3 regions of the Actinosynnema sp. CA-299493 genome follow, and region 2 is predicted to be linked to each of the others. Evidence: riboswitches for the same ligand, from Rfam matches in the RefSeq annotation. Region 2 holds a riboswitch; each other region holds the start of a gene.
The links. Region 2 has a riboswitch for glycine ahead of gcvT (glycine cleavage system aminomethyltransferase GcvT). Riboswitches for the same ligand answer to the same signal wherever they lie in the genome.
Positions count from the first base shown of each region.

Region 1: it holds a riboswitch for glycine, as region 2 does, so the genes downstream of both, gcvP (aminomethyl-transferring glycine dehydrogenase) here and gcvT (glycine cleavage system aminomethyltransferase GcvT) in region 2, are expected to answer to the same signal.
Region 3: it holds a riboswitch for glycine, as region 2 does, so the genes downstream of both, gcvH (glycine cleavage system protein GcvH) here and gcvT (glycine cleavage system aminomethyltransferase GcvT) in region 2, are expected to answer to the same signal.

Region 1 covers NZ_CP191993.1:7,407,353-7,411,575, reverse strand. Annotated here, with positions in the region: gene ACQPYE_RS31175 (MerR family transcriptional regulator) at 747-1,313, shown strand; glycine riboswitch at 1,423-1,513, shown strand; gene gcvP (aminomethyl-transferring glycine dehydrogenase) at 1,669-4,223, shown strand, end outside.
Region 2 covers NZ_CP191993.1:7,663,487-7,667,709, reverse strand. Annotated here, with positions in the region: gene ACQPYE_RS32410 (hypothetical protein) at 1-17, shown strand, start outside; gene ACQPYE_RS32405 (helix-turn-helix transcriptional regulator) at 219-707, shown strand; gene ACQPYE_RS32400 (hypothetical protein) at 819-1,217, shown strand; gene ACQPYE_RS32395 (DUF3817 domain-containing protein) at 1,232-1,534, shown strand; glycine riboswitch at 1,598-1,685, shown strand; glycine riboswitch at 1,687-1,781, shown strand; gene gcvT (glycine cleavage system aminomethyltransferase GcvT) at 1,910-3,010, shown strand; gene glyA (serine hydroxymethyltransferase) at 3,025-4,223, shown strand, end outside.
Region 3 covers NZ_CP191993.1:8,385,030-8,389,252, reverse strand. Annotated here, with positions in the region: gene ACQPYE_RS35890 (hypothetical protein) at 2-184, opposite strand; gene ald (alanine dehydrogenase) at 525-1,631, opposite strand; glycine riboswitch at 1,827-1,921, shown strand; gene gcvH (glycine cleavage system protein GcvH) at 2,070-2,450, shown strand; gene ACQPYE_RS35875 (L-serine ammonia-lyase) at 2,455-3,819, shown strand; gene ACQPYE_RS35870 (glutathione peroxidase) at 3,866-4,223, opposite strand, start outside.

The DNA.
Region 1 (4,223 bases), 260 kb from region 2:
CGCGGACCCCGCCTGGTCTCGCCGGCCCCCGCCGGATTCGGAGACCCGGCCTGATCTCGCGCGGCCTGCCGGATTTGCGGACCTCGCCTGGTTTCGCTGACCCGGCTGGGCTCGCGGATGCAGTGCCCCGGACCGTGCCAGTTCCGTCGGCTCGCGTTACCCGCGCCGCTGAACCCTGCTTGCCCCTGCTTGTCCGCGCTTGCCCGTGCTTTCGCAGAGGTCCCCGCCCAGGGGATCCCTGTTTTCGACCCTGCCACGTGGCACCGACGAATTCCGGGCGGCGGTCGCTGCCTGTGGACAACTGGGTGGGTGGGGTGGCTCCCTCGGCGGTGCGAGTGCCGGGGCTGTGAACAAGCGGGTCGGGTGCTTGACAAAACCGGTCGGTTTCGGCGACGTCGGTGGAGGGTCGGAGCGTCGGTCCCGTGCCGTGAACGGTGGTCCGAAGGCGTGTGCGGTGCGTTGTGGATGAAGGCCGCATGACACCTCTGGGCGTCACGCACCTGGGTTACACAACGTCAATGTTGATCCGCTAAACGATCACTAAACGTCACCCGAATGGCTTACGACTGCCGACTCTCTCAACCTCAACCTCACGTCGAGGTCAGACACGTCCCGCGCGTCGCGTTGACCTGCCACCTGGGCGGTCTTACCGTCGAACTCAGGTGAATTGCCACGGTGTGATTCGGACACCGCGGCGGCTTCACGTTGGTCGCCGGTCGTCGTGACCGGACCGAGGGGAGGCAGGCGTGGTCGAGGAAGCGCCCATCCGGGCCGGATCCGGCGAACAGGGTGAGCTGTTCCCGGACTCCTCGCTGCCGGACGAACTGGTCGGGTACCGCGGCCCCGCCGCGTGCCAGATCGCGGGCATCACCTACCGCCAGCTGGACTACTGGGCGCGCACGGGGTTGGTCAACCCGACCATAAGGAGTGCCCACGGCTCCGGCAGCCAACGGCTCTACTCGTTCAAGGACATCCTGGTCCTCAAGGTAGTCAAGCGGCTGCTGGACACCGGTGTCTCGCTGCAGAACATCCGGGTCGCGGTCGACCACCTGCGTCGCCGCGGCGTGCAGGACCTGGCCCGGATCACGTTGTTCAGCGACGGCACCACCGTCTACGAGTGCACGTCGCCGGAAGAGGTGGTCGACCTGCTCCAAGGCGGCCAAGGGGTGTTCGGCATCGCGGTCTCCGGCGCGATGCGCGAGATCAGCGGCACGATCCACGACTTCCCCGCCGAGCGCGCGGACGGCGCGGAGATCGTGGAGCCCGCCAACGACGAGCTGTCCCGCCGCCGTCGGACCAGGGCCATCGGCTGACGGGAGCCCGCCGGCGGGCAGGTGGCGACCGGTGCCACGCGGTGAGATCCACGTCGCGCCGGCGGTACCGTTCACCCACCTGCCGGGTAGGATTTCGCGCGTAGTCGCTTTATCCCGTGCGGGAGAGTCCGAGCCAGTCTCGGCGCCGAAGGAGCAAATCCTCCCCGGAACCTCTCAGGCGCAAGGACCGTGCGGGTGAGACGCCTCTGGAAAGCGGGTCGGCCACCACCGACCGACCCCGCCGACGGTGCAAGCCCGACAGCCGGGTGAAGCTCTCAGGCGCCCGCCGCCGGGCAGAAGACAGAGGGGGAGGGCAACGGCAGAAGTCTGCCCGGAGCCCTGGAGGCCAGCACCGATGACGCAGGACCGCATCCCCCTCGCCGCACTCGAGCACGGCACCCCGTTCGCCGACCGGCACGTGGGCCCGCGGCCCGCCGAGCTGGCCCGCATCCTCGACGTGATCGGCGTCGGCTCGCTGGAGGAGCTGGCGCAGCACGCCGTCCCCGAGTCGATCCGCGAGCGCGACCTGGTGCTGGACCTGCCCGCGCCCGCCACCGAGACCGAGGCGCTGGCCGAACTGCGCGCCCTCGCCGCGCGCAACCGCCCGATGACGCAGATGATCGGGCTCGGCTACTACGGCACCACCACGCCGCCGGTGATCCGCCGCAACGTGCTGGAGAGCCCCGCCTGGTACACCGCGTACACGCCGTACCAGCCGGAGATCTCCCAGGGCCGCCTCGAAGCCCTGCTGAACTTCCAGACGATGGTCGCCGACCTGACCGGCCTGCCGCTGGCCAACGCGTCCATGCTGGACGAGTCCACCGCCGCCGCCGAGGCGATGACGCTGGTCCGCCGCGCGGGACGGTCGAAGTCGACCAAGTTCGTGGTGGACGCCGACACGCTGCCGCAGACGCTGGCCGTCATCGAGACGCGCGCCGAGCCGCTGGGCATCGAGATCGTGACCGCCGACCTGTCGCAGGGCATCGAGGGCCTCGGCCTCGGCGGCGACTTCTTCGGCGTGCTGCTGTCCTACCCCGGCGCGTCCGGCGTGGTGCGCGACCACGCGACGGTCGTCGAGGAGATCCACAAGGCCGGCGCGCAGGCCGTCGTCGCCGCCGACCTGCTGGCGTTGACGCTGCTGCGGCCCCCCGGCGAGATCGGCGCGGACGTCGTCATCGGCACCACGCAGAGGTTCGGCGTGCCGGTCGGGTTCGGCGGGCCGCACGCCGGCTACATGGCCGTGCGCCAGGGCTTGGAGCGGCAGCTGCCCGGACGGCTCGTCGGCGTGTCCGTGGACGCGGACGGCTCGCTCGCCTACCGCCTCGCGCTGCAGACGCGCGAGCAGCACATCCGCCGGGAGAAGGCGACCAGCAACATCTGCACCGCGCAGGTCCTGCTCGCGGTGATCGCGTCGATGTACGCGGTGTACCACGGTCCGGAAGGGCTGAAGGCCATCGCGACCCGGGCCCACCGGATGGCGACCGTGCTGGCCGCCGGTCTGCTGGAGGGTGGCGTCGAGGTCGTGCACGGCGAGTTCTTCGACACCGTGCGCGCCCGGGTGGAGGGCCGTGCCGCCGCCGTCGTCTCCGCCGCGCGCGACCTCGGCGTGAACCTATGGCAGGTGGACGACGACGTGGTGTCCATCGCGTGCGACGAGACCACCACGCGGGAGCACCTGGTCGCGGTGTGGCAGGCGTTCGGCGTGACGGTCGGCGACGTGGACGGCCTGGACGCCGACACCGCCGACGGCATCCCCGCCGACCTGCGCCGCACCAGCGACTACCTGACCCACCCGGTGTTCCACGCGCACCGCTCCGAGACCGCGTTGCTGCGCTACCTGCGCGCGCTGTCGGACAAGGACGTGGCGCTGGACCGCAGCATGATCCCGCTGGGCTCGTGCACGATGAAGCTCAACGCCACGGCCGAGATGGAGCCGGTCACGTGGCCGGAGTTCGCCGACCTGCACCCGTTCGCGCCCGCGTCGGACGCCGAGGGGCTGCTGACGATCGTCGGTGACCTGGAGCGGTGGCTGGCCGAGGTGACCGGGTACGACGCGGTGTCGTTGCAGCCCAACGCGGGCAGCCAGGGCGAGTTCGCGGGCCTGCTGGCGATCCGCGCCTACCACCTGGCCAACGGCGACTCGCACCGCGACGTGTGCCTGATCCCGTCGAGCGCGCACGGCACCAACGCCGCGTCCGCCGTGATGGCCGGGATGCGGGTCGTGGTCGTCAAGTGCGACGACCACGGCAACGTGGACGTCGAGCACCTGCGTTCGACGATCGACGCGCACCGCGACTCGCTGGCCGCGATCATGATCACCTACCCGTCGACGCACGGCGTGTACGAGGACACCGTGCGCGAGGTGTGCGGGCTGGTGCACGACGCGGGCGGCCAGGTGTACGTGGACGGCGCGAACCTCAACGCGCTGATCGGGTTGGCGCAGTACGGCAAGTTCGGGTCGGACGTGTCGCACCTGAACCTGCACAAGACGTTCTGCATCCCGCACGGCGGCGGTGGTCCGGGCGTCGGGCCGATCGGCGTGCGCTCGCACCTGGCGCCGTTCCTGCCGAACCACCCGTTGCAGCCGTCGGCCGGTCCGGCGACCGGTGTCGGCCCGATCAGCGCCGCGCCGTGGGGCTCGGCGTCGATCCTGCCGATCTCGTGGGCGTACGTGCGGATGATGGGCGGCGACGGGCTGCGGCGGGCGACGTTGACCGCGGTGGCGGCGGCGAACTACGTGGCGCGGCGGTTGGACGAGCACTTCCCCGTGCTGTACACCGGGGAGGGCGGTTTCGTGGCCCACGAGTGCATCCTCGACCTGCGGCCGATCACCAAGGCGACCGGCGTGACGGTGGACGACGTGGCGAAGCGGTTGGCGGACTACGGGCTGCACGCGCCGACCATGTCCTT
Region 2 (4,223 bases):
GCAGCCTCTTCGCCTAGGGGTCGCTCGGCGGCCTTTCGAACTCCGCTCAATGCGGTCACGGTCAGTGACATCGCACCTCCAACGTTGCACCGTACGGGTGGAATGAGGGCTATAACGCCCTGGTAACAGGGTTTTTGACAAACCAGGGTCTAGCGGTTGTCGGTACCCGCTAATACGGTGCGTCGCATTGGCTGATCTTCGACCGATGAGGAGGCAGAATGGTCGAGGACTCCGGAGTCGACGAGCTGTTGCGGCAGTGGGCGGCTGAGCGCTCGGACGACGCCGACCTGCAGGAGGTGAACCGGATCAAGGACGCGTGGCTCGCGGAAGCGCCGCCGTCCGTGCCGGGGATCCCGGTGCAGCGGGCGAATGGCGGTCCCCGCGGCCTGGTGAAGGTCGAGTCCGCGGATCCGGCGTACGTGGCGGCGATGCGGAAGCGGGCGCCCGAGGTGCCCGAGCCCCTGCTCGCCGCCGCCGCCAGCTACTGGCAGCTGGTGGGCGACCTGTCCGAGGCGGAGCAGTGGTGGGACGCGGGCATCAGCCCGTTGGACCAGCGCGCTCTCGACTACCGGGCGGCCGGGCTCTCGCCCGCCGACCTCGGTCGTCGCCTCGGCCCGATGACGGTGCTCCAGCACCTGCGTCGGGGTAGTGCGGCGGCCTGGTGCGTGGCCAGGTTGCAGAGGCAACGCCGGGACGGCGTGGCCTAGGTCCGACGAGTCGGGGCGGGCTCCTGAGGTCGAGGAGCCCTTACCTTGGAGGGTGCGGGCTCCCGTGCGGGGAGCCCCAGCCCCGTGCGAGGCACGAAGTACTCTTGAGGCGTGCGAGGCCTCATCACCCCTCAGCGCCTGGCCATCGCGGCCGTCTGCCTGGCGTCGCTGGTCGTGTGCTGCGGCCTGGCCTACTGGCAGTGGGACCGGTTCTCCCAGGCCGGCGGCACGTTCCAGAACCTGGGTTACGTGTTCCAGTGGCCGCTGTTCGGCCTCTTCCCCGCGTTCATGGTGTGGCGCATCCGCAGGCTGGACGCCCGGCGCGAGGCCGAGGCCGCCGCCGGGACGACGGACGCCGCCGACGAGGCCGCGCCGGAGCCGGTGGCCGCGCCGTCTCGGCCGGTCGTTACCGTTGAGCCCGTCAGAGCGCCCGTGCGGGATGACGAGGACGACGAGCTCGCGGCCTACAACCGCATGCTCGCCGAGCTCAACGCGCGGGACCAGCGGTGAGCGAAGGTAGGGCGATGAGCGGCGCGTTGACCAGGTTCCGGTTCATGGCTTACGTGGTCGGTGTCGGCCTGCTGCTGCTCGTGGTCGGCATGATCGCCAAGTACGCGGGCGGCAACGCGGGCATGGTGCAGGTCATCGGCCCCATCCACGGCTTCCTCTACGCGGTGTACCTGGTGCTCACCGTCGACCTCGCGCTCAAGTCCCGCTGGTCGATCAAGGGCACGGTGCTGGTGCTGCTCGCGGGCACGATCCCGTTCGTGTCGTTCTACGCCGAGCGCAGGGTGGTCGAGAGCGTCCGGGCCGAGAAGAGCCTGTGACCGGGCTTGACCCCGCCCGCCGGGCACCCCTAGCGTCTGGCGGTACCAACTGAACACGGCCGTCGATGTCACGCGGGAGAGTCCCCGAGCGGGGCGCCGAAGGAGCAACTCCTCCCCGGAATCTCTCAGGCACAGGTACCGCGCGACGAAGGCAACTCTGGAAAGCAGGCGCACCCGGTGCGCCTCGCCCACGGTGCAAGCCGTCCTCACCCGGCGGCGAAGCTCTCAGGCTCATGGCAGAGGGGGAGGCTCACTCGACGAGGAGTCTCCGGTGGACCGTGTCATCCTTTCGCTCGTGAATCTCTCGGACGTGCCCGCCCGTCGACCCGACCGGTCGGCCCATCGGCATGTCCGCACCCAGGGAGGGCCCGCCTGATGGAAAGCCGCCGCACGCCCCTGCACGCCGAACACGAGGCGTTGGGGGCCATGTTCACCGACTTCGCGGGCTGGCGGATGCCGCTGCGCTACGACAGCGAGCTGGCCGAGCACCACGCGGTGCGCACGTCGGCAGGCCTGTTCGACCTGACCCACATGGGTGAGATCCTGCTCACCGGCCCGGAGGCGGGCGCCGCGCTGGACCACGCCCTGGTCGGCCACGCGTCCGCGATCGGCGTCGGCCGCGCCCGGTACACGATGATCTGCGAGGCCGACGGCGGTGTGATCGACGACCTGATCGTGTACCGCACCGGTGACGCCGAGTACCTCGTCGTGGCCAACGCCTCGAACGCCGCCGTCGTGCACGAGGCCCTGGTCGAGCGGGCGAAGGGCTTCGACGCGACGGTGACCGACGCCTCGACCGACTACGCGCTGCTCGCCGTGCAGGGCCCGAAGGCCACCGCCATCCTCGCCGGCCTCACGCCGACCGACCTGGCCGCGGTGAAGTACTACGCGTCGTACCCGACCGAGGTCGCGGGCAGGCCCGTGCTGCTGGCCCGCACCGGCTACACCGGCGAGGACGGCTTCGAGCTGTTCGTCGCGCCGGACGACGCCGCGCACGTCTGGCAGGCCCTGCTGGCGGCGGGCGCGCCGCACGACCTCAAGCCCGCCGGCCTCGGCTGCCGCGACACGCTGCGGCTGGAGGCCGGGATGCCGCTGTACGGCAACGAGCTCGGCCGCGACCGCACGCCGTTCCAGGCGAACCTCGGCCGGGTGGTGAAGCTGGACAAGCCGGGCGACTTCGTCGGCCGCGACGCGCTGGCCGCCGTCGCCGAGCAGGGCGCCGACCAGGTCCTGGTCGGCCTGAAGACCGACTCGCGCCGCGCGCCGCGGCACGGTTACCCGGTGCTGGACGCGTCCGGCGCCCGGATCGGCGAGGTGACCAGCGGCGCGTTGTCGCCGACCCTGGGCTACTCGGTGGCGATGGCGTACGTCACCGTCGGCAACACCGAGCCGGGCACGCGGCTCTCGGTGGACGTCCGCGGCAGGCACGAGCCGGTCGAAGTCGTCGCACTGCCCTTCTACAAGCGCACCTCGTAAGGGAGACCCCACACATGTCCGAGCACTTCAACACCTCCCTCGCGGAGTTCGACCCGGAGGTCGCGGACGCCGTCGCCGCCGAGCTGCACCGGCAGCAGAGCACGCTGGAGATGATCGCCTCGGAGAACTTCACGCCGGTGTCGGTGCTCCAGGCGCAGGGGTCGGTGCTGACGAACAAGTACGCCGAGGGCTACCCCGGCCGGCGCTACTACGGCGGCTGCGAGAACGTCGACGTGATCGAGCGGCTGGCGATCGAGCGGGTCAAGGCGCTGTTCGGCGCCGGTTTCGCGAACGTGCAGCCGCACTCGGGCGCGCAGGCCAACGCGTGCGCGATGTTCGCCCTGATCCAGCCGGGCGACACGATCCTGGGCCTCGACCTCGCGCACGGCGGCCACCTCACCCACGGCATGCGGATCAACTTCTCCGGCAAGCTCTACAACGTGGTGCCCTACCACGTGTCGGACTCCGACGGCCGGGTCGACATGGCCGAGGTGGAGCGGCTGGCGACCGAGCACAAGCCGAAGCTGATCGTGGCCGGCTGGTCGGCGTACCCGCGTCAGCTGGACTTCGCCGAGTTCCGCCGGATCGCCGACGCGGTGGGCGCGTACCTCATGGTCGACATGGCGCACTTCGCCGGCCTGGTGGCGGCGGGCCTGCACCCGAGCCCCGTGCCGCACGCGCACGTCGTGACCACGACCACGCACAAGACGCTCGGCGGCCCGCGCGGCGGCGTGATCCTGACCAACGAGGCCGACCTGGCGAAGAAGATCAACTCGGCGGTGTTCCCGGGTCAGCAGGGCGGTCCGCTGGAGCACGTGATCGCGGGCAAGGCGGTGGCGTTCAAGCACGCCGCGTCGCCCGAGTTCGCCGACCGCCAGCGGCGCACGGTCGAGGGCGCGAAGATCCTCGCCGAGCGGCTGTCCCAGCCCGACGCGGCGGCGGCGGGTGTGAAGGTGCTCACCGGCGGCACGGACGTGCACCTCGTGCTGGTGGACCTGGTGGGGTCCGAACTGGACGGCAAGCAGGCCGAGGACCGGCTGCACGAGGTGGGCATCACGGTCAACCGCAACGCGGTGCCGAACGACCCGCGCCCGCCGATGGTGACCTCCGGCCTGCGCATCGGCACGCCGGCGCTGGCCACGCGCGGGTTCGGCGCGGCCGACTTCGCCGAGGTGTCGGATGTCATCGCGGCGGCGCTGGGGTCCTCACCGGA
Region 3 (4,223 bases), 720 kb from region 2:
GTCACATCCTGTCGGCGACTTGGTCGAGCAGGCGGTGCAGCCTGCGCGTCTGCGTGACCGACATCACAGCGGACTCACCGGGTGGCGCGACCAGCAGAACTCGGTCGTCCTCGACGAGCACGGTCATCGACCGGTCCCGCCCGAACGGGTCGTGGCAGTCGATCCAGCCCTCGGGTTCAGCCATCTCGCTCCGATCGGAGGTGGCGCGGCGGGGCGCCGCGCGAGCGGACGACCCCGCTCGGTAGCTACGGGGTTCCGACCTGTCCATCGGTCACCGGGGTGTCGTGACTTACCTGTTATCACCCAAGTTCACTCGATTGCTTGAGCGTGCACACGGCGTGTTGCCACCGCCGGGCGAAATGTGCGCCGGATAGGTGGGGCCGCTGGGCAGGGACCCCGGTTCCCGGCTAGGATTGGTCACGCGGCCCGCTCCCAGTGACCCCCAGGCTGGTTGAGCGGGCCGTCTTTCTTGCCGAAGGGCCCCGCTCACGTGCTGTGAGCGGGGCCCTTCGCGGTAGTGGGTATCAGAGGTCGACCGGCGTGTGGGTCATCCCGTGCGCCTGGGCGACCGGCAGGTTGGTCAGCAGGCCCTCGTGCGCGTTCAGGCCGAGCGCCAGCGACGCGTCCCCGCGCAGCGCCGCCTCCCAGCCCAGGTCGGCCAGCGCGACGGCGTACGGCAGCGTCACGTTGGTCAGCGCGTAGGTCGACGTGCGCGGCACGGCGCCGGGCATGTTCGCCACGCAGTAGAAGACGGTGTCGTGCACCTGGTAGGTCGGGTCGTCGTGCGTGGTCGGCCGCGAGTCGGCGAAGCAGCCGCCCTGGTCGATCGCGATGTCCACGAGGACGGAGCCGGGCCTCATGCCGGCCACCAGGTCGTTGCCGACCAGCTTCGGCGCCTTCGCGCCGGGCACCAGCACCGCGCCGATGACCAGATCGGCCTCGCGGACGGCCTCCTCGACGGCGTACCGGTTGGACGTCACGGTGCGCAGGCGGCCCTGGTAGAGGGCGTCGATGTGCCGCAGCCGGTCCACGTTGGTGTCCAGGACCTGCACGTCCGCGCCCATGCCCACGGCGATCGCCGCCGCGTTCAGGCCCGCCACGCCGCCGCCGATCACGACCACCCGCGCCGGGTGCACGCCGGGCACGCCGCCGGGCAGCACGCCGCGCCCGCCGGACGGCTTCATCAGCGAGTACGCGCCCACCTGCGGCGCGAGCCTGCCCGCCACCTCCGACATCGGCGCCAGCAGCGGCAGCGCGCCGTTCGGGGTCTGCACGGTCTCGTAGGCGACGGCGGTGGTGCCGGAGTCCAGCAACGCCCGCGTCAGCGGCCGGTCGGCGGCCAGGTGCAGGTACGTGAACAGGACCTGGCCCTTGCGCAGCCGCGGGTACTCCTCGGCGATCGGCTCCTTGACCTTGAGCACCAGGTCGCCCTCGGCCCACACGTCGTCCGCGCCGGGCAGCACCTTCGCGCCGGCGGCCAGGTACTCCTCGTCGGTGATGGCCGAACCGAGGCCCGCGCCGGTCTCGACCACCACGTCGTGACCGCGCTGGGTCAGCTCGTGCGCGCCCGCCGGGGTCAGCGCGACGCGGTACTCGTGGTTCTTGATCTCGCGGGGGACGGCGATCCGCACGGTGGGCTCCTTCGGCCGTTGTTACACCAAAGGTCCGGTAACGGGTACCCGGTGTCATCGTGCCGCGAGCACCAACGGGCCGGTGCGCGGTTGTGCGGTCCGGACAAGTCCGGTGGCGCGTTGACACCCGTCGGGCCCGGCACCTAGCGTGCGGGCCAACCAACTGAACATCGGCCGCGGCGCGCCAGGAGCGCCGGAACCCGCGCGGGAGAGACCTCGGTGAACGTGCCGGGGCGCCGAAGGAGCAAGTACCCCGCACACTCTCAGGCAGCGAGAACCGCTCGGGTGAGGCGACTCTGGAAAGCGCGCCCAACCGCGCGCACCCACGGTGCAAGCCGGAACGGATCGACGGTCAGCCGTCGCGACGACCCGGTGAAGCTCTCAGGTCCAAGGACAGAGTGGGGCTCTGGGTGGACCTTGCCGTGAGGGAGCGCTGTCGTGACTTTTCCGGACAACCTGCTGTACACGCCCGAGCACGAGTGGGTGGACTGGGCGCCGGGTACCCAGGACCCGGTGGCGGTCGGCATCACGTCGTACGCGGCGGACTCGCTGGGTGACATCGTGTTCGTGGAGCTGCCCGAGGTCGGCGCCGTGGTGACGTCCGGCGAGGTGTGCGGCGAGCTGGAGTCGACCAAGTCGGTCAGCGACCTGTACGCGCCGGTCAGCGGCGAGGTGGTGGAGGTCAACCCGACCGCTGTCAACGACCCGTCGCTGATCAACAACGACCCGTACGGCGCCGGTTGGCTGTTCAAGGTGGCCGTGACCGACGCGTCCGGGCTGCTGACCGCGGCGAAGTACGCGGAACTGACCGGGGACTGACGTCATGGCGATCAGCGTGTTCGACCTGTTCTCCGTGGGCATCGGACCGTCGAGCTCGCACACGGTGGGCCCGATGCGCGCGGCGATGATGTTCGCGGACCGGCTGCGGCCCTCGTCGGCCTCGGTCGACCGGGTGCACGTGGAGCTGTTCGGCTCGCTCGGCGCGACCGGGCACGGGCACGGCAGCCCCAAGGCGGTGCTGCTCGGACTGGAGGGCTGCCGGCCGGAGGAGGTCGACCCTGAAGAGGCCGAGCGGCGGGTGGCGGAGATCCGCGCCACCGGACGGCTGCGGCTGGCCGGCGCGCGGGAGATCGCGTTCACCGAGGACACCGACCTGGTGATGCACCGGCGCAAGTCGTTGCCGCTGCACCCCAACGGCATGAGCTTCACCGCCCACTCGGGTGACGCCGTGGTCGACTCGGCGGTGTACTACTCCGTCGGCGGCGGGTTCGTGGTGGACGACACGGCCACCGGCGCCGACCGGATCAAGGCCGACGAGACGCCGGTCGCGCACCCGTTCCGGACGGGTGACGAGCTGCTGGCGCGGTGCCGGGAGACCGGGCTGTCGATCAGCGAGGTCATGCTGGCCAACGAGCTGTCGTGGCGTGGCGAGGAGTCGGTGCGCTCGGGGCTGCTGGGGATCTGGGACGTGATGCAGCAGTGCGTCGAGCGCGGCTGCACTCGGACCGGTGTGCTGCCCGGTGGCTTGAAGGTGCGGCGGCGCGCGGCCGAGATGCGGCAGCGGATGGCCGCCGAGCACTACGCCACGGACCCGTTGCGGGTGATGGACTGGGTGACGCTGTTCGCGCTGGCGGTGAACGAGGAGAACGCCGCAGGCGGTCGCGTGGTGACCGCGCCGACCAACGGCGCGGCTGGCATCGTGCCCGCGGTGCTGCACTATTACACCCGCTTCGTGCCGGGCGCGTCCGACGACGGCGTGGTGCGGTTCCTGCTGACGGCGGGGGCGGTCGGCGTGCTGTTCAAGGAGAACGCGTCGATCTCCGGCGCCGAGGTCGGGTGCCAGGGCGAGGTCGGTTCGGCGTGCTCGATGGCGGCGGGCGGGCTGGCCGAGGTCATGGGCGGCACGCCGGAGCAGGTGGAGAACGCGGCCGAGATCGCCATGGAGCACAACCTGGGGCTGACGTGCGACCCGATCGGGGGACTGGTGCAGATCCCGTGCATCGAGCGCAACGCGCTGGCGTCGATCAAGGCGATCACGGCGGCGCGGATGGCGCTGCGCGGCGACGGCTCGCACTTCGTGTCGTTGGACAAGGTCATCAAGACCATGCGTGAGACGGGCAAGGACATGAAGAGCAAATACAAGGAGACCGCTCGCGGCGGGCTGGCCGTCAACGTCATCGAGTGCTGACCCGTGCGTGGGAGGCGGCCGACCGGTCGCCTCCCACACCGCCGGGTTACGGCAGGACCGCCTCGATCGCCTTCACGACCGCCTCGTCCTCAGGCTCGGTGCGCGGGCGGAACCTGGCCACGACCTCGCCGGACGGGGCGACGAGGAACTTCTCGAAGTTCCACTGGACGTCGCCGGCCGCGCCGTCGGTGTCCGCGAACGCCGTCAGCTCGGCGTACAGCGGGTGCCGGGACGGGCCGTTCACCTCGACCTTCTCGAACAGCGGGAACGTCACGCCGTACGTGGTGGAGCAGAAGGTGGCGATCTCCTCCGCCGTGCCCGGCTCCTGCCCGGCGAACTGGTTGCACGGGAACCCGACCACGGAGAACCCCTGGGCCGCGTACCGCTCCTGCAACCGCTCCAAG